4 regions of the Rahnella sp. RFA10(1/100) genome follow, and region 4 is predicted to be linked to each of the others. Evidence: predicted binding sites of a transcription regulator. Region 4 holds the regulator's gene; each other region holds the start of a gene.
The links. Region 4 encodes PhoB, which activates phosphate uptake and scavenging genes when phosphate is short. Its sites were predicted from a motif close to CTGTCATAAAACTGNCNNAT; they were not measured.
Positions count from the first base shown of each region.

Region 1 (4,914 bases), on a different contig from region 4:
GAACAATCGATAATCCAAGACCGCTGGAACTGCCGCCTTCACTGCGTGAGGCATCTGCCCGATAAAAACGATCAAAGAGTTTTGCACATTTTTCCGGCGGAACCTGATCGCCCTGACTGATCACATGAATATCCATGCCCCGGGCGTGCGGTTCAGCGCGCAGCTCAATCGGACTTCCCTCCCGGCCATAACGCACTGCATTGGCAACCAGATTGCTGAGTGCACGCTGGAACAACATGGCATCGGCATACAGCACGCCTGTACCTTTACCGTTCAGCGTCATACCGCGTTCTTCCGCCAGACCCTCAAAATATTCCTGAATACGGGTCATTTCAGAAGAAACATCAATGGTGGTGATGGTCAGGACGGAGCGCGCATCTGAAGCCCGCGCCAGAAACAGGATGTTTTCCACCATACGGGAAATACGTTCCAGCTCTTCCATATTGTTCGCCAGCAGTGTTTCATATTCTTCCACCGTACGCGGCTGGTATAACGCCACCTGACAATGCCCCATCAGCGCCCCTACCGGCGTGCGTATTTCATGCGCCAGATCGGCGGAAAATTGCGTCAGTCGCTGATATCCTCCGGCGAGCCGGTCGAGCATATCGTTGAAAGAATAAATTAATTGCTGCAATTCCTGCGGTGCATTTTCAGAAGACAGTCGCGTAGACAAACTGGCCGGATGGATCTGCGCCGCCTCATGCGCCATATTGCGCAGCGGCCGTAATCCGCGGCGGATCACCAGATAACCCAGAACGGCAATCAGCAAATAAGCGAATAGCACCGCCCCGGTAATTTCCCAACGAAAAGTCTGTAACAGATGCGACTCCTCGGTCATGAAATGCGCGCCGGTGATTTCAACCGTCCGCCCGTCCTGGATTTGTACCGCCGCACGGGCAAAGCGTACCGGCGTGCCATCCGGTGCGGTGAGGTGATGCACTGTATTCAGCGTCAGCGGATAACCGTCCGGCACGGCCACCACCGGCGGCAATTCCAGCCGGGATGGATTGACGTTGATCAGCGGCTTCTCACCGGACAAACGAAACGTCAGGATATCGCGCTCGTTACCGAGCATATTTTCAAACAGGCCGGGATTACGGCTGAGCTGCGACAGCGGAAATTCGTTGGCAAGCAGATGACGGAAATACTGAACGCGGCCGCTGACCTGATAATCTGCACGGCGTACCAGTTCTTTATCCATCGAGTAATAAAGATAAAAACCAACAGCGCTAACGACCAGTGAGGCGATCAGCGCAAACAGTAAGGTGGCGCGAAGCGTCAGCGACATGCCGCGCTCAGGGAGTGGAGTAAATTGCCGATCAGTCATGTCGCACTTCGCACACATAACCAATCCCGCGCACGGTATGGATAAGTTTCACCTCAAAGGTGCGGTCAACTTTGCCACGCAGGCGCTTAATGGCAACATCCACCACGTTGGTATCGCTGTCGAAATTCATGTCCCAGACCTGTGAGGCGATCATCGTCCGCGACAGCACTTCCCCCTCGCGACGCATCAGCAACTGCAGCAACATGAATTCCTTGTTGGTCAGCGCAATGGCCTGATCCTGACGGGTGACACGACGGCGCAACACATCAAGATTCAGGTCTGCCACCGAATAGATATCGGGTTCGCGGGTGGCCGGGCGGCGCAGTAATGTACGGATACGCAACACCAGTTCGGTGAAGGAGAACGGCTTGATGAGATAATCGTCAGCGCCCAGTTCCAGCCCGTGAATGCGATCATGCACCTCATCGCGGGCGGTGAGAAACAGCACCGGCACGTCGCTTTTTTTGCGCAGGACTTCCATCACCTGCCAGCCGTCCAGCCCCGGCAGCATAACATCGAGGATCACCGCATCGTAACCGTCTTCCAGCGCCAGAAACAGGCCATCAGCACCGTTACGCGCCAGATCCACGCTGTAACCTGCTTCTGTCAGTCCTTTTTTCAGGTAGTCGCCTGTACTGACATCGTCTTCAATCACCAGTATTCGCATTCAGGCCCCCAGCGCCGTATGACCATTCACCTAAAGAATGATTCATCTGAAAGTTTATCAGTTTCGTCAGTCATCTTTGATGACAATTTTGTCATCAATTTGTCATCAGCCAATACCGGTTTATCGTCCACTCTTAAGGAAGTTATCCATCACTGGCAGGTTCAGTGATTCATCTAACAGAATGAAATAACGCTGGAAAATGGAGAGTTAATTATGAATGCACCAACACGTATCGCTGGTCTGTTACTGGGTTCCCTGCTGATGTGCAGCGGGATGACATCCGCTTTTGCCGCCGATAATGTGATTAAACCCACACGCGGAACCATTGATTCAGTTAATGACTCATCAGTACAAATCACCACCCGTCAGGGTGAAAAACTTGACGTTAAACTGACCGATCAGACCAAAATCAATGCCGTCACCAAAGGCAACATCAGCGATATCAAAGCGGACAGCTTTATCGGGACGGCAGCCGTTCCGCAGGCTAACGGCACGCTGAAAGCACTGGAGGTCCACGTCTTCGCACCCAGCCTGCGCGGCAGCGGTGAAGGCTTCAATCCGTTTGAATCCGCCGATGGCAAAATCAATACCATGACCAACGGCACCGTCGGCAAGCTGGTGAACAGCAACGGCCGCACCCTGACCGTGAAATATCACGATGCTGAGAAAACTGTCGTCGTGCCTGACGATGTGCCGGTTGTTCTGCTGGCACCGGGCGACCGCAGCCTGCTGAAACCGGGCACTAAAATCGTATTGTTTGCCATGAAAGACGACAAAGGTGCGCTGGTTGCACGGGGTATCGCTGCCGGTAAAGACGGCATCGCGCCTCCGATGTAATCCGGCCAGTCAACAGGAGATTAAGCGTGAAACCTCAGCTCTCATTACCCCGAAAACGCCGGATCCATTCCTGGCCGGTTCGTATCTGTCATTGGATCAATGTGCTGGCAATGATCGGCATGGTGATGAGCGGCTGGGGGATTTATAACGCCGATCCGCTTTTCGCTTTCACTTTTCCGCAAAACACTACCCTCGGCGGCTGGCTGGGCGGCAATATAGCCTGGCATCTGGCGGTGATGTGGCTGCTGGCGGCTAATGCCCTGCTCTATCTGGTGTGGGGTATTTTCAGCGATCATTTCAGGCATGACTTTTTCCCCTTTTCGCCCCGCTCTGTCTGGCGCGATACCGTTCGTGCACTGACATTCAGGCTCCCTCACAAGCTCGGTCAGTACAACGCCGTGCAAAAGCTGATGTACAGCGGAGTTTTATTGCTGGGCGCACTGCTGGTGCTGTCGGGTTTGTCCATCTGGAAACCGGTGCAGTTCAGCGGGCTGGTCTGGCTGTTTGGCGGTTTTGATATCGCGCGTTATGTGCATTTCTTTGCGATGAGCGGCGTGCTGCTGTTTGTCATTATTCACGTACTGATGGTCCTGCTGGTGCCTGAAACCTTCGTGGCAATGCTGACCGGCGGCAAAAAAATAAGCACGGAGGACCACGCCGATGAGTGAAAAACCACAACGGCCAAAAATTATTCTTGAGCCCGATCAGCGCAAACAACTGGTCAATGTCCAGCGCCGTTTATTACTGCGGTCAGGGCTGACGCTCGGTGCCGTTTCGATGCTGACGGGCTGCAATTTGCAGGACGGTGATCAGGTCGATAAGGTGCTATGGGCAATGTCCCGCTGGAATGACCGGGTTCAAAGCTGGCTGTTCGGCGGCCAGAAACTGGCGCAAACCTACCGCGCGGATCAGATCACCACGCCATTTCGTTTCAACGCTTATTACCCCGAATACAACGTACCGGAAATCGACATCCCTAATTACCGGCTGGAGGTTTCGGGTCTGGTACAAAAGAAAGCTGCGTGGACGCTGGAACAATTGCAGCGCCTGCCACAGGAAAGCCAGATCACCCGGCTGATTTGCATTGAAGGCTGGAGCGCAATTGGTCAGTGGAAAGGTGTGCCGCTGAAAACCTTCCTGCAACAGGTTGGCGCGGATCTGACGGCCAAATATGTCGGCTTCAAATGCGATGACCGCTATTATTCCAGTATCGATATGGCAACGGCGCTACATCCGCAAACTATTCTGGCGCTGGATTTTGGTGGTAAACCCTTACCGCCCGATTTTGGTTATCCGTTACGTCTGCGCATGCCCACCAAACTCGGCTTTAAAAACGCCAAGCATATCGGCGCGATTTTCGTGACCAATGAATACCCCGGCGGCTACTGGGAAGATCAGGGCTATAACTGGTTCAGTGGAATTTGACAGGTATAAAAAACAGGCATAAAAAAACCGCTCAGCTGAGCGGTTTTCGTTTTCGCGGGAGGGTAACGGCAAAGCGTTACGCTGCGGCGAAGAATTAGAAGCTGTAACCCACGCCTGCGATCCAGGTACCCACATCCACACTGCGGATACGGGACTGTTCGTAGGACACGTCCAGAGCAACGTTCTGGATTGGGTTGAACTGCAGACCAGCACCGTAAGAGAAGCCGTAATCGCTGGTGTCATTTTTTTCACGGTTAGCAGTAGATGCTGCTGCTTCGTTGTACTGGAATTTACCGTAGCCAACACCCACAACACCGTAGATGGAAACCCAGTCAGCCAGACGGTAAGCAGGACCCGCAGTCAGACCGTAGTATTGTGCTTTACGGTAGTCGCCAGATGCCGGGGAGCTGTCATCTTCGATGTAAGTGAAAGAACCGATAGCGCCCAGTGGGTTGCTATCTTGTTCCCAACGGTATTTTAAGTTGAAGCCGTTTGCTTTGTTAGCAACGCCTTGTGCGTCACCCTGAGCGTAGCCAGCAGTTACGGTGCTGGTGTCAGCGAAAGCGCTGGAAGAAACGCCCAGAGCAACTACGCAAGCTAATGCGGAAAGACATGCAATTTTTTTCATAAACCACCTCAAAAATAGAAACCAAAGTAA
Region 1 covers NZ_SEWR01000002.1:345,688-350,601, reverse strand. The annotation lists gene ETV65_RS08295 (heavy metal sensor histidine kinase) at 1-1,327, opposite strand, end outside; gene ETV65_RS08290 (heavy metal response regulator transcription factor) at 1,320-1,994, opposite strand; gene ETV65_RS08285 (hypothetical protein) at 2,208-2,831, shown strand; gene ETV65_RS08280 (cytochrome b/b6 domain-containing protein) at 2,858-3,499, shown strand; gene ETV65_RS08275 (molybdopterin-dependent oxidoreductase) at 3,492-4,256, shown strand; gene ompX (outer membrane protein OmpX) at 4,351-4,884, opposite strand.
Region 1: the regulator PhoB is predicted to act here: its motif matches at 2,083-2,102, upstream of ETV65_RS08290 (heavy metal response regulator transcription factor).

Region 2 (4,914 bases), on a different contig from region 4:
CCGCGTTATAAGTTGATTGGCTCATCGTTGATTATTCGTGGCTCATAGGTTTGTGGGCTAACGATACAGTATGTGGGCGGGTGGAAGCACTGGCAGCAAGCAGAGGCTATAAATCCGGGGTAAAAGTCACCCTGACGATGTTAGTCTGCGGCCAGTTCCAGGAAATCTACAATCGGCGAAAAATAACGTTCAAAGCCGACAAATGCATGATTTCCTTCGGGTTCGACCGTCTGGCGACAGGTGGTGTAGTACGCCACAGCCTGACGGTAATCGAGAATTTCATCGCCCGTTTGCTGCAGCAACCAGAGTAAATCCGGTGACTCCAGCGGTTCGACCTGCATGACTTTCAGATCATAAACGTGGCGTGACTCTAACACATATTGCTGGCCGGTGTAGGGGTTCTCGTTTTGTCCGAGGAAGTCGATCAGCAGCTCATACGGCTTCACCGCCGGGTTCACCACCACGGCCGGCACGGCAAAACATTGCGACAGCCACGTGGCGTAATACCCCCCCAGCGAGGAGCCAACAATACCCAGTTTTTTACCCGCATTGCTAATGACCAGACTTTCAAGTTCTTCCGCGGCATCAGCCGGATAAGGCGGTAATTGCGGGATAATCATATCGATATGGGGATGATTAACCGCCAGCCAGTTTTTTAATGACGTGGCTTTCGCTGAGTGCGGAGAACTGTTGAATCCGTGCAGGTAAAGTAAGGTGTTCATTCGTAGCCGTCCGACTCCGTGTCAGGATGAAACTCGCTGGTTTCCAGACGGAAGACTTCAGTCTCTACACGGCCGTCCGGATATAAATCAAGGTAACGCCAGCCCGGTGCAACCGTATCAATCGTGAAATTGGTGCAATGCGGTTTAAACTGTACGCAGGTTGACGGCGTCGCATAAAGACGGCGTCCGTACCAGTCAAGATCAAGCTCCTGATGAATATGTCCGCACAACAGCGTATTCACTTTCGGGTAATTCACCAGGGTATTCGCCAGCATATGCGCATTGCGCAGGCTGTGCTGATCAAGCCAGGTGCAGCCTGAAGGCAGCGGATGATGATGTAACATCAACAAAGTAAAACGATCAGGGTACGCGTTCAGACAGCGTTCCATCCATTCCAGCTGATATTCGCTCAGCTCGCCGTGCGGCACACCGAATACCTGTGTATCCAGCAGGATAATTTGCCAATGTTCACCAAGCAGAACGTGTTTCGAAGGGTTGATCCCCGCATCCTGCAAGGCATTGACCATCGCAGGCTGGAAATCATGATTGCCCGGCAGCCAGACGCAGGGCGCGGTCAGCTCGCCGATACCGCGGGCAAACTGATGGTAGGCTTCCACCGACTGATCCTGTGCCAGGTCCCCTGTTGCCGCGATAATATCGACTTCACGCTGCTGCGCTTTGATGGCGTCCAGCACTGCGCGATAGCTGTTAAACGTATTTACGCCTAACAACGTTTCATCTTCACCGGCAAAAAGATGGGTATCAGTAATCTGTAGAATCCTGACTTTGGCCCCATTCACCAAAGGCAGTGTAAACAGGCTTTCCAAATCGTTTCCTTTGTTGTTGAAGTCTGTCTAACAAACCGGAATTGCCATCGCTCCGTGCGCAAGGCAATAACGCAGCCAATCCGCAAGGAACTGGTTAATTTGATGCTTTTCATCACGCTGATGCAACTTTTTATTCGGATAATCATAACGTGCTTTGAAGCGAAAGATCTGCTGACTCGCACACACTTCGGCCACCATCGCATCATGATACAGGCGAACGGTGAGCGAAGGCAGGCTCCAGTAACTCACGGCCGGCGCAGTCTGTTTGATTTCTATCAGGGATGTATAACGTGTTGATTCAAGGATCGTCAGGCAATACGTTGCGCTACTCACCTGATATGTCACCGTTTCACCAGGTTCATCGGTGCGTGGCATCAAACGGCGCAATTGTGCAAAATTTGTTTCACACAATCTCATCATTTCAGGGAAGTCAGGGGTATAGCGCTTAATCATTAGTTAGCCCACTCTTTTTTCAGGGATTCATGGTGCAGCTGCAGCCATTGCAGGGCAATCACTGACGCCGCATTGTCTATCGCTCCTTCTTCCACCCACCGGTAAGCCTGCTCACGGCTGACCACATGTACCCGGATGTCTTCATTTTCTGCTTCCAGACCGTGAATTCCTTCTGCCGTCGTGGCATCAACTTCACCGACCATAATGGAAAGACGCTCGCTGGTTCCGCCCGGACTTGCCAGGTAATTCACAGCCGGTTTGCAGCGTTTCACCACAATGTTCGCTTCCTCGAGTGCTTCGCGGCGGGCAACATCTTCCACTGTCTCGCCCTCTTCAATGATACCGGCGACCATCTCCAGAAGCCAAGGAGTATCACTGGAATCCAAAGCAGGGATGCGGATTTGTTCTATCAGCACCACTTCATCCCTTTTCGCATCATAAGGTAAGAGTACCGCAGCGTGGCCGCGCTCAAAAACTTCACGGACGACTTCTGCGCTCATTTCTCCATTAAACAGCCGATGGCGAAACCGATATGCAATAATAGAAAAAAAACCTTTATATCGTGTCTCGCGTGCAATAATTTCTACATCATCTTTGCCGAAAGTAACCGGTGACCGTTTAAATGAAGACATGGAATGTTTCCTTATCCCTCACAGAGGTAATTTATTGCCCTTTGAGGTCAGTTTGATGAAAATGCGTTAATAATAATCAAGGTTGTTTGTGATAGATTTAGGCTCATTCACTCGGGAAGGCACGTTAAGCCAACCGCCCCGCTAGCCTGACTCTGCTAGAATCCGCGTCTATGGGTTAATTTGACTGCGCCACCATACATAACAACATTGCTGCACAACAAGGAATGCAAATGAAGAAACTGCTCCCCCTTCTCATCGGACTCAGCCTGGGCGGCTTCAGTACGATAAGCCAGGCCGAAAACCTGATGCAGGTCTATCAGCAAGCCAGGACAAGTAACCCGGACCTGCGCAAATCTGCTGCTGACCGGGATGCTGCATTCGAAAAAATTAACGAAAGCCGCAGTCCTTTATTACCGCAACTCGGATTGGGTGCGGATTACAATTACACCAATGGGTACCGTGATGCGAATGGCGTTAACAGCGACGTTGGCAGTGCCAGCCTGCAATTAACGCAGACCATCTTTGATATGTCAAAATGGCGCGCCCTGACACTGCAGGAAAAAACTGCCGGTATTCAGGATGTGTCTTACCAGACGGATCAACAATCTTTGATCCTCAATACTGCAACGGCTTATTTCAACGTATTGAGTGCAATCGATTCGCTCTCGTATACCGAAGCACAGAAACAGGCTATTTACCGTCAGTTAGATCAAACCACTCAGCGCTTTAACGTGGGGCTGGTTGCGATTACCGACGTGCAGAACGCCCGTTCACAATACGACACCGTACTGGCTAACGAAGTGACTGCGCGTAATAACCTGGATAATGCGCTGGAGTCCCTGCGTCAGGTTACCGGTATGTATTACCCGCAACTGTCTTCGCTGAATGTCGATAACTTCAACACCACGCGCCCGCAACCGGTCGCCACGCTGTTGAAAGAAGCAGAAAGCCGTAACCTGAGCTTGCTGTCTGCCCGTCTGTCACAGGATCTGGCACGTGAGCAAATTCGTTATGCGGAAACCGGCCATATGCCTACGGTTGATCTGACTGCCTCAACCGGTATCAGCAATACCAAATATCACGGCGACAAAACGGGTGGTTCTTCCAGTTATCAGGACGCCGATGCTGGTCAGAACAAGATTGGGCTGAGCTTCTCCCTGCCATTGTACAGTGGCGGTTCAGTCACCTCTCAGGTGAAACAGGCACAGTACAGTTTTGTCGGGGCCAGCGAGCAGCTTGAAAGCGCGCACCGCAGCGTCGTGCAGACCGTTCGTTCTTCTTTCAATAACATCTCTGCCTCGATCAGTAGCATCAACGCGTATAAACAAGCCGTTGTTTCTGCTCAGAGTTCTTTAGATGCGATGGAAGCCGGTTATCAGGTCGGTACCCGTACTATTGTGGATGTTCTGGATGCCACCACCACGCTGTATAACGCCAAACAGCAACTTTCCAGTGCGCGTTATACGTACCTGATTAATCAGCTGAACATCAAATCAGCACTGGGTACACTGAACGAAAGCGATCTGCTGGCACTCAACGGTGCCCTGGGTAAACCCATCCCAACCGCACCGGATCAGGTGGCACCAGAAACACCTGATCAGGATGCTGCGGCAGACGGTTACGGCAAAAGCACCCCGGCAGCTGCGCCTCGTGCTCAGAAAGCCAGCGCAACAACAGCAACCGCAACACCGAAGAAAAGTGGCAATCCTTTCCAGAATTGATTCTGAAAAGTCCCCCGCATTTCCATCAAGGCAGCCTGAAAAGGCTGCTTTTTTTTGCCTGAGTCACGCCGCTCTGTAAAGTCTCGTAACAATTGCCTGTCGCTGCTTTAACAATCACCCGCTTTCCCCTATTCTTAGACCCTACTGGGAAAGGGCAAAAAAGCCCTAAACATGGGATAAGAACGATGAAACGGACACAACACGTTAACCTGGCTACCTTCCGTAAATCATGGCGTAGCTCTAGAATTACTCCTGTCGCCCTAGCGATAAGCGCAGTCTTTATGCTTGCCGGCTGCGAGAAAACCGACGAAACCGTTTCGCTGTATCAGAATGCGGATGACTGCTCGAAAGCCAACCCTTCCGGCAGTGCGCAATGTGTTGCAGCGTATGATGCAGCGAAAAAGGAAGCGGCAAAAACCGCACCTAAATATGCCAGCCGAGAAGACTGTATCGCTGAATTTGGTGAAGGCCAGTGTACTCAGGCTCCGGCACAGTCAGGCGTCGCCACGGCCGAAAACCAGAGCAGCGGCGGCAGCATGTGGATGCCGCTGATGGCAGG
Region 2 covers NZ_SEWR01000006.1:231,468-236,381, reverse strand. The annotation lists gene parE (DNA topoisomerase IV subunit B) at 1-25, opposite strand, end outside; gene yqiA (esterase YqiA) at 141-722, opposite strand; gene cpdA (3',5'-cyclic-AMP phosphodiesterase) at 719-1,549, opposite strand; gene ETV65_RS18345 (DUF1249 family protein) at 1,577-2,002, opposite strand; gene nudF (ADP-ribose diphosphatase) at 2,002-2,634, opposite strand; gene tolC (outer membrane channel protein TolC) at 2,859-4,355, shown strand; gene ETV65_RS18330 (DUF1190 family protein) at 4,541-4,914, shown strand, end outside.
Region 2: the regulator PhoB is predicted to act here: its motif matches at 2,677-2,696, upstream of nudF (ADP-ribose diphosphatase).

Region 3 (4,914 bases), on a different contig from region 4:
CTGCCGACGGTATGTAACGTCAGTGCGATAAAGCCAGGAATGGCACCCACCCCAAATGCCATCACACACATCACCGCCCAGGCCAGTTCCGGCATTGTGCGCAGAAAAGCGACAAAGGTACGGATGCTGAATTTCACCCATTTAGGCGAATCTGTATTACCGGCGGCGAGAAAAGCCAACACAATAGCCAGCGCCGTCGACAATATCGTCGAGGACAACGCCAGCTGGATAGTTTCCCAAATCAGCGGCAGCTGAATATTGAGACGGTATCCCCAATACGCCAGTGACCCTTCAGTATGGCCGTCAGCAAACAATAATGACCAGTGTAATACCGGTACAGTCTGTCCAATATAATCAAAGAAGCTGGGTGCGGAGAAAAAAATAGTTTTTAAATTAAGCTCGGAAACATTGCCTGACCACAGATATAACAACAGCATCAACCCTGACCAGATCAGTGCCTCCCGCTTTTGTTTACCGCGTATCTGCTGGTAATAACGATTGAAATCTTTGTTCAAAATAATATTTCCGGTTTGCAGATAATCATTATTCCTCCCCTTCGCAGGGGAGGGAGCTACGGGTTAGCGACTGCCTTTAGTTAACTCACGCTTCATATCAATAATCTGCTGATATTCTGCCAGAGACGTCTCGCCGATATGCTGTTTGCCTCCCACTGCTTTCACGAAACAAGCGTGGTCATCTTTATCCAGTTTCTTAATGGCGGAAACCAGCTTAGCTTTAAATGCCGGTGGCAAATCACTACGCACTAAAATCGGGCCATTTGGGATCAGCGGAGATTCCCAAATAATACGAATTTTCTTCATCAGATCCGGATGGTCCATGCGGATCATTCGGTTGAACGCACCGGAGGTATAACCGGTTTCACGGTCGCCGATCATTGAAGCCCAGGTGACGGCACCTTCAAACTGACCGTTCAGCACACCAAGAATATCCTGCTCATGGCCACCGGAGAAGGTGACACTGGAGAAGAAATTGTTATATTTATTATCCGTGGTACCGCCAAATTCTTTCTTGAATGTCTGGTTCGGGATCAGGTAACCGGAAGTGGAATCCGGGTCAGCGAAACCGAATGATTTGCCTTTCAGGTCAGATAATTTCTGATACGGGCTGTCGGCTTTAACAATAACAACGGAGTGATAACCACGAGATTTGTCGGTATCGTCAATCACGATGCCCACCAGATCCACCGCTTTCGGATTATTAATATAAACCGAAGCAAAAGATGAAGGTGACATGCTTAATACCATGTCGACTTTCTTACCTAACAACCCCTGAATAACACCTGAATAATCGGATGAATTACGCAGTTTGGTATCCACATTTAATTCTTTATCGAAGAAATCTTTTACACACTGATTATCACCGATTTGCTGAGTGGCATTCTGCCCGCCCAAAATACCTAAGTTTAATTCTTTAGGAGCATCTTCTGCCATGCTGTACATCGCGGTAAAAGAACCTGCTACGAAGACTGCCAGACGTAATAACTTCTTCATGAAATAATGACCTTGTGTAGATTGAGTGAAAGTAGAAATAAGCACTGCAAAAAAATAAATAACATTATTATTTAACTGTTTATAGCGTCGTGCTCTTCACCGTATAACTGATGCAAAATATCATCAGTTAACTGATCCGGATGTCCGTCGAAAATAATCTGACCTTTCGCGATGCCGATAACGCGGGTGCAATAATCTTTCACCAGTTCTACCGAATGCAGATTGACCATCACGGCAATATTCTCTTCGCTGACTTTTTTCAGCGCATTCATGATGCGCAGGGTATTTTTCGGATCCAGTGACGCCACCGGTTCATCAGCCAGCAGAATTTTTGGGTTCTGCATCAGCGCACGACAAATCGCTACCCGTTGCATCTGGCCACCGGAAAGGTTTTCGGCACGCTGCAACGCATGCGGCAACATGTGCAACCATTCAAGCAAAGAGATGGCACGGGCACGGTCTTCGTCGTCGAACTGATTAAAAAATGATTTGAACGTTGAGGTGTGACTGAGACGCCCCAGTAACACATTTGTCAGAACATCAAGACGAGGTACCAGACAGAAATCCTGGAAAATCATGCCACAACACGAGCGCCAGCGACGCAACGCTTTGCCGGTCAGCCCTGCCAGTTCCTGGTGTTCGCCATTTTCGTAATGGCATACCACACTGCCTTCTGTGAGCGGGATAGTCCCGTTGAGAACATGCAGCAGAGTGGATTTACCTGCGCCGGAACGGCCAATTACCGCCACGAATTCACCGGCATGGAGATCAAAATTGATGTCATTCAGGACACGCTGACCTGATTTGTAGGATTTCACGAGACCCTTGACGTCCAGAACCTTGTTCAGATGCTGTGGCCCGGTCTGAGGATATTCAGCCTGTGCCAGCTTAAGTTGAGCTTGAGCCATGATGCTGTCTCTCGGTTGCTTTCGTTATCTGGCGTTCATTAAGCGCGAGTTTTATGACACATCAATGACGATTTAATGGACAGCGCATGACAAAAATGCAACAGATTAAGTGAAATTACCTAACCCATATCCCGAATGACATTTAACTTAATAAGTATCATTTAAGCCTATGATTAGATGGCATCACATTAAAAAAGGAAGATGAAATGGATAATCTGTCACTCATCGCCACGCTGAAAGAGATTGCAGGCAGCCGCCACGTGTTGACCGGCGATAGCAATACCGAACGCTATCGTAAAGGGTTCCGCTCCGGTGGCGGCAAAGCGCTGGCGGTGGTTTTTCCGCAAACGCTGCTGCAACAGTGGCAACTGCTCAAGGCCTGTATCGCCGCCGATAAGATTGTCATTATGCAGGCCGCCAATACCGGCCTGACCGAAGGCTCGACGCCCAGCGGCGACGACTATGACCGCGACATTGTTATTTTCAGCACACTGAAACTGGACCAGATCCAGTTACTCGACGGTGGCCATCAGGTGATCGGTTTTCCCGGCAGCACGCTCTACAAACTGGAAAAGATCCTCAAACCCTACAACCGCGAACCGCACTCGGTGATTGGCTCGTCCTGCATTGGCGCGTCGGTGGTCGGCGGGATTTGTAATAATTCCGGCGGATCGCTGGTGAAACGCGGACCGGCATATACCGAAATGGCGTTGTATGCGCAGATCGATGTGCAGGGTGAATTGCAACTGATTAACCATCTGGGAATTAACCTTGGCGAAACGCCGGAAGAAATCCTCACACGTCTCGAAAGAGGCGATTACCGTGAAACCGATATCACGCATGATCAGCGCCTGGCCTCGGATCATGATTATGCTTCTCGTGTCCGCGAAGTGGATGCGGATACGCCATCGCGTTTCAACGCGGATGAACGACGTTTATTTGAAGCATCCGGTTGTGCGGGTAAACTGGCCGTTTTCGCCGTACGGCTGGATACCTTTCCGGCAGAAACACAACAGCAGGTTTTTTACATCGGCACCAATGACACTGCGGTGTTGACAGAATTACGTCGTCAGATCCTGCGTGATTTCGTTAATCTTCCGGTGGCCGGGGAATATATGCATCGGGATATTTTCGATATCACCGAAGTCTACGGTAAAGATACATTTATGATGATCGACAAGCTTGGCACCGACAAAATGCCGGACATGTTTACTGCCAAAGGGAAGTTCGATGCGCACGCCAGTAAGGTTCCATTCCTGCCCAAAAATTTCAGTGACCGTGTGATGCAATGCCTGAGCAAAGCTTTACCTAATCACCTTCCCCCCCGCATGAAACAGTACCGTGACCGGTTTGAACATCACTTACTGCTGAAAATGTCCGGCCCCGGCATTGACGAGGCCCGAACCTTTCTGACACGTTTCTTTACTGAGGGTCAGGGGGATTTCTTTATCTGTTCTGCCGACGAAGGCAAAAAAGCTTTCCTGCACCGCTTCGCCGCCGCTGGTGCCGCCGTGCGCTATCACGCAGTACATGAAAAAGAAGTGGAAGATATTCTGGCGCTGGACATCGCGCTGCGTCGTAACGACCGCGACTGGTTTGAAACACTGCCGGAAGATATCAACAGTCAGCTGGTGGCAAAATTGTATTACGGCCATTTCATGTGCCATGTGTTCCATCAGGATTACATCGTCAAAAAAGGCGCAAACAGCAAGGCGCTGAAACACAAAATGTTAGCGCTGCTCGACGCTAAAGGTGCGGAATATCCCGCTGAACATAACGTCGGCCATTTGTATATTGCGAAACCCCATCTGAAAGAATTCTACCGACAGGCCGACCCGACCAACAGTTTTAACCCGGGGATCGGGAAAACCAGTAAGCTAAAAAACTGGCAGGATTGATACTTTCATCTCTTCCCCTGCGAAGGGGTTAATACCTCCCTCCCCTTCGCAGGGGAGGGAGCAATGCAACCTCATCTCATCAATACTCAGAATAGTTGCGTTCCATAGCCCCACATGATCACCGTCAGAGCCAAAAGTAGTTCTAAAACCAGAACACCCATTGCCAGCGTTGAACTGGAGAACAGAAAACCTTCGCGCCGGTCGATATTGAGAAAGTTAGGGATGCCGAGATATAACAGATATCCGCTGTAACACAGGCCAATGAGTCCGACAAACAGACATAACCAGACCATCGGGTAAAGGGCTACGATCCCGCTGAGGAACATCGGGGTAGCAACATAGCCGGCGAAGACGATACAGCTGTTGAGTGTCGGCCGGCTATCATAACGACGCGCCATTCCATAGATAATCCGTCCCATAAGGGCAACGGCAGCAAGCATCAGAACATAGAAAACGACTGCGATATAAGACGCCGTGAACAGGGAAACCCGCAGCGTCTCGCCGTCACCGAAGTTCCAGCCCAGTTGTGTTGTTCCGATGAAAGAGCAGACTACCGGGATCAGCGCCATTAACAGAACATGGTGTGAATACACATGT
Region 3 covers NZ_SEWR01000001.1:1,265,776-1,270,689, forward strand. The annotation lists gene phnE (phosphonate ABC transporter, permease protein PhnE) at 1-515, opposite strand, end outside; gene phnD (phosphonate ABC transporter substrate-binding protein) at 579-1,511, opposite strand; gene phnC (phosphonate ABC transporter ATP-binding protein) at 1,583-2,419, opposite strand; gene dld (D-lactate dehydrogenase) at 2,626-4,317, shown strand; gene ETV65_RS05785 (Yip1 family protein) at 4,404-4,914, opposite strand, start outside.
Region 3: the regulator PhoB is predicted to act here: its motif matches at 2,460-2,479, upstream of phnC (phosphonate ABC transporter ATP-binding protein).

Region 4 (4,914 bases):
ATGTCGGCTAACAGTATTCAAAAATGGGAACGCAACGAAACGAAACCAACGGGTGCCGCCCTGCTTTTACTGCTATTAATCGAAGAAAAAGGGTTACAGATCATTTGCTAAAAGAAGCCACAGCTTATTGCTGTGGCTTGATTTTTATCCCTTTACATCGCTTTGGCTGGCCTGTTCCGGAGGAACAATCAACTTCGGTGCCAGCGTAAACATAAAGCGCGTACCGACCCCCACTTCACTCATGACTTCAAGTTTGGTGTGGTGATGGCTGAGCGCATGTTTGACGATCGCCAGCCCGAGTCCGCTGCCGCCGGTCTGCCGCGAGCGGGCCTTATCGACCCGGTAAAAACGTTCGGTCAGGCGCGGGAGGTGCTGCGGCGCAATGCCCGGTCCGTTATCACTGATCTGGAATTGCGCACCATGCGGCGTTTGCTGCCAGCTGACTTCAATCCGCGTCCCGGCAGGCGTGTGGTTGACGGCGTTATACACCAGATTCGATACCGCACTGCGCAACTGATCTTCATTACCAAAGACGTTCAGTTTGTCATTAATGCGAAACACCACCTCATGCCGGCCGTTGCTTAACGTTTGCACCTCACGTTCGAGCATACCGAGCATCACCGGAATATCGACTTTCTCATGCAAATCAATATTCGCTGAAGCTTCGATTTTCGACAGCGTCAGCAACTGCTTCACCAGCCCGTCCATTCGCCGCGTCTGTTCCTGCATGGTATCCAGTGCTTTGGTGCGGAAAGGTTCTTCCAGTTTGGCGTCTTCCATCATTTCCAGATATCCCTGCAATACGGTCAGCGGGGTTCTCAGCTCATGACTGACGTTAGCAAAGAAGTTACGCCGTGCACCTTCAAGCTGACGCATCTGTGTGACATCGCGTGCCACCATCAGCAGTTGCCCTTCTGAATAAGGCATAACGCGAAACTCGACGTAATGCTCATTATTGAGTTGCAGATTCAGCGCCCGGCTGAAATCGCGGGTCTGGATCCACAGCCGGAATTCCGGATAACGCAGCAGGTTGAAGATATGTTGCCCGTTATCTTCCGGCCAGCGGAAACCGAGCAGATCCTGCGCCAGCCCGTTACACCAGAAAATATTGCCTTCTTCCGTGGTCAGCACCACGGCATCGGGCAGCGATTCAGCACCGCTGCGAAAACGTTTGATCAACTGACCTAATTCGCGACGCCGACGCCGGTTGCGCATCTGCATCTGGTTAAGCCCGTAGAACAGCGGCTCCCAGCTCCAGCGGCCGTTCGGCGGCGTAATACTGCGGTCAAGCCACAGCCAGTGAGAGAGTTTGAGCTGGTTGTAATAATTCCAGCCCAGTGCCGCAACCAGCGACACAAACAGGAGCCAGCCGAAATGACCGACGAAAATACCGAGAATTAACGCTGGCAGACAAAAGAGAAAAAATTCGCCGGCCAATCGTTTCCATGACAAACGTTCTAGCACACAGATTCTCCGCTGTGAGGACTCAATAACGCGTTGAAAAACGGTATCCGGTACCACGAACAGTCTGGATCATTCTGTCATGTCCGCTGGTTTCCAACGCCTTACGCAAACGACGAATATGCACGTCTACGGTGCGATCTTCCACATAAACGTTAGTGCCCCAGACGTTATTGAGCAACTGTTCCCGGCTATAAACACGTTCAGAATGCGTCATAAAGAAGTGTAATAACTTAAATTCTGTCGGCCCCATATCAAGCGCCTGTTCGTTGGCCATCACCCGGTGAGACGAGGGATCCAGGCTTAAACCCTGCATGTCGATCACTTCTTCCACCGCCATTGGCGAGATGCGACGCATCACCGCTTTAATGCGGGCAACCAGCTCTTTCGGGGAAAACGGTTTGGTGATGTAATCATCGGCACCGACTTCGAGGCCACGCACCCGATCTTCTTCTTCACCGCGTGCGGTCAACATCATCACCGGAATTTCGCGGGTCAGCGCCTCACGTTTAAGATGCTTAATAAACTGAATACCGGAACCGCCAGGTAACATCCAGTCGAGCAGGATAAGTTCAGGGTAAGGTTCAACAAGCTGCCCAATCGCCGAATCAAAATCCTCAGCTTCTACGGCCTGATAGCCATTTTGTTCCAGTACAAAACACACCATTTCACGGATTGGAGCTTCGTCTTCAACCACCAATATACGTCTAGCCATCGTAGGTCCTGCCAATAGGTTAGCGATCTTTTATTTGATTGCGGGCGCCATTATGCGTCAGTTTTGTGACAGATTTATGAACGAAAAGAATGGTTCATTACAGTCAAATATGACAGATAATTAGCGGCCATCTTGCTGAAATTGGACTGATTTATCGGGGACATCTCCCCCCGCCGACGTTTATACTTTGCCCCATTGTCGTCATCCAGGGTTCATACAGGAGTCTCATGCGCCTGATCCACACGTCAGACTGGCATCTTGGCCAGTACTTTTTCACCAAAAGCCGTGCAGCCGAACATCAGGCATTTCTGCGCTGGCTGACCGGTCAGGTGCAGCAACATCAGGTCGACGCCGTGATTGTCGCGGGTGATATTTTCGATACCGGATCACCGCCCAGTTATGCCCGCGAATTGTATAACCGCTTCGTGGTGGAATTACAACAAACCGGCTGTCAGCTGGTGGTACTGGCTGGCAACCACGATTCCGTCGCAACACTTAATGAATCACGCGAGCTACTTTCCTGCCTGAATACGCGGGTGATTGCCACTGTCGGCGAAAATCTGTCTGAACAGATTTTGGTGCTCAGTCAGCGTGACGGAAAACCGGGCGCGGTACTGTGTGCCATCCCGTTTTTACGCCCGCGTGATCTGCTGGCCAGTCAGGCCGGTCAGTCCGGCAGCGACAAACAACTGGCATTGCAGGAAGCCATCGCCGCACATTATGACGCGCTCTGGCAGGCCGCGCAGGCCAGGCGTGATGAACTTGGCATACCGCTGCCCGTTATTGCAACCGGCCATCTGACCACCGTTGGCGTCAGTACTTCTGATTCCGTGCGTGACATCTATATAGGCACACTTGACGCCTTCCCCGCGCAGGCGTTCCCGCCGGTTGATTATGTGGCGCTTGGCCATATTCACCGCGCACAGTGCGTCGCAAAAACTCACCACATCCGTTACAGCGGTTCGCCAATTGCCCTGAGCTTTGACGAACTGAGCAAAGCCAAAAGTGTGTATCTGCTCGATTTCGACGGGGCAACGCTCAGTGCCATCGACACGCTGGAAATTCCTGTTTTCCAGCCCATGCAGATACTCAAAGGCTCGCTGGCGGAAATTGAAAAGCAACTGGCGCAGTTCGAAGGCGGCGATGCACAAAAACCCGTCTGGCTTGATATCGAAGTCGCCACGCAGGATTATCTCAGCGATATTCAGCGGCGTATTCAGGCGCTGACTGCGGATTTGCCGGTGGAAGTTGTCCTGTTGCGCCGCAGCAAAGAACAGCGCATCAGCAGCATTGAGCAGCAGGAAAAAGAGACCCTCAGTGAACTGAGCGTCAGCGACGTCTTTGAACGGCGGCTGGCGCTGGAGCCGGACCCTGATGCCCCCCGTCAGGCGCGGATGCGCACTCTTTTTGCTCAGGTTGTTGAGCAGGTCACGCACGGTCAGAATGCAGAGGACAGCGCACAATGAAAATTCTCAGCCTGCGTTTAAAAAACCTGAACTCGCTGGAAGGCGAATGGAAAATTGATTTCACTGCCGAGCCGTTCGCCAGCAACGGATTATTCGCGATCACCGGCCCGACCGGTGCAGGGAAAACCACCCTGCTTGATGCCATTTGTCTGGCGCTTTATCATCAGACGCCACGTCTGAACATCACACCAAGCCAGAACGAACTGATGACCCGCCACACCGCCGAATCGCTGGCTGAGGTGGAGTTTGAAGTTAAAGGCGTAGCTTACCGCGCATTCTGGAGCCAGCGTCGTGCTAAAAATTCGCCGGATGGCAACTTGCAGGCACCGAAAGTCGAGCTGGCGTTACTGGCCGGCGGCAAAATTCTGGCCGATAAAGTGCGCGACAAACTCGACGCCATCGCCACACTGACCGGGCTGGATTTCGGCCGTTTCACCAAATCCATGATGCTGTCTCAGGGGCAGTTCGCCGCGTTTCTGAATGCTGATGCCAACGACCGCGCCGAATTGCTGGAAGAACTGACCGGCACCGAAATTTACGGACGGCTGTCTCAGCGCGTCTTTGAGCAACATAAAGAAGCGCGCATCGTACTCGACGGTCTGCATCAGCGCATGTCCGGCATCGAACTGCTCAGCGAAGAACAACGCCAGACGCTGGAGGCACAGCATGCTGAACTGAACGCACAGGAAAACAGCCTCAGCCAACAGGCGCAGCAACGCCTGCGGGATCTGAACTGGCTGCAACAATGGCAACAGGTGCAGCAAAAACTTCAGCAATCTCAGCTGCAGCTGGCTGCCGCTGAGCAGGAAAATCTGGCCGCCGCGCCGCAGTTACAACAGCTGGCACGCAGTGAACCGGCGGAAAAACTGCGTCCGTTACTCAATGACCGTCAGCGTTGTCAGGAAGAGTCACAACGCCTTCAGCAGCATCTGACGCAACTGATACAGCAACAGGAACAGCAGATCGCGCAGATGGCGCCGCTGAACCAGGCAGCAGAACAGGCGCAAACTGCACGTCAGAAGCAGGCCGAAGAACAGCGCCGGATGCAAACGCTGATCGAAGAAAAAATCCTGCCGCTGGACGGTGAAATCGCTCAGTGGCACAAATCACTGGCAGAAACACAGCGGGCGGTCAGTGAATCGCAGAAACAGGCCGCTGACCAGAACACAACACTGCGGCAAATAACGGCAGAACGACAAAAACTGGATGAAGAAAACCGCCAGCATCAAACCCGGCAGACCGCACTGACCGAAGCCCTTAACGCCGCACAGC
Region 4 covers NZ_SEWR01000003.1:96,748-101,661, forward strand. The annotation lists gene ETV65_RS10835 (helix-turn-helix domain-containing protein) at 1-111, shown strand, start outside; gene phoR (phosphate regulon sensor histidine kinase PhoR) at 145-1,464, opposite strand; gene phoB (phosphate response regulator transcription factor PhoB) at 1,487-2,176, opposite strand; gene sbcD (exonuclease subunit SbcD) at 2,404-3,642, shown strand; gene sbcC (exonuclease subunit SbcC) at 3,639-4,914, shown strand, end outside.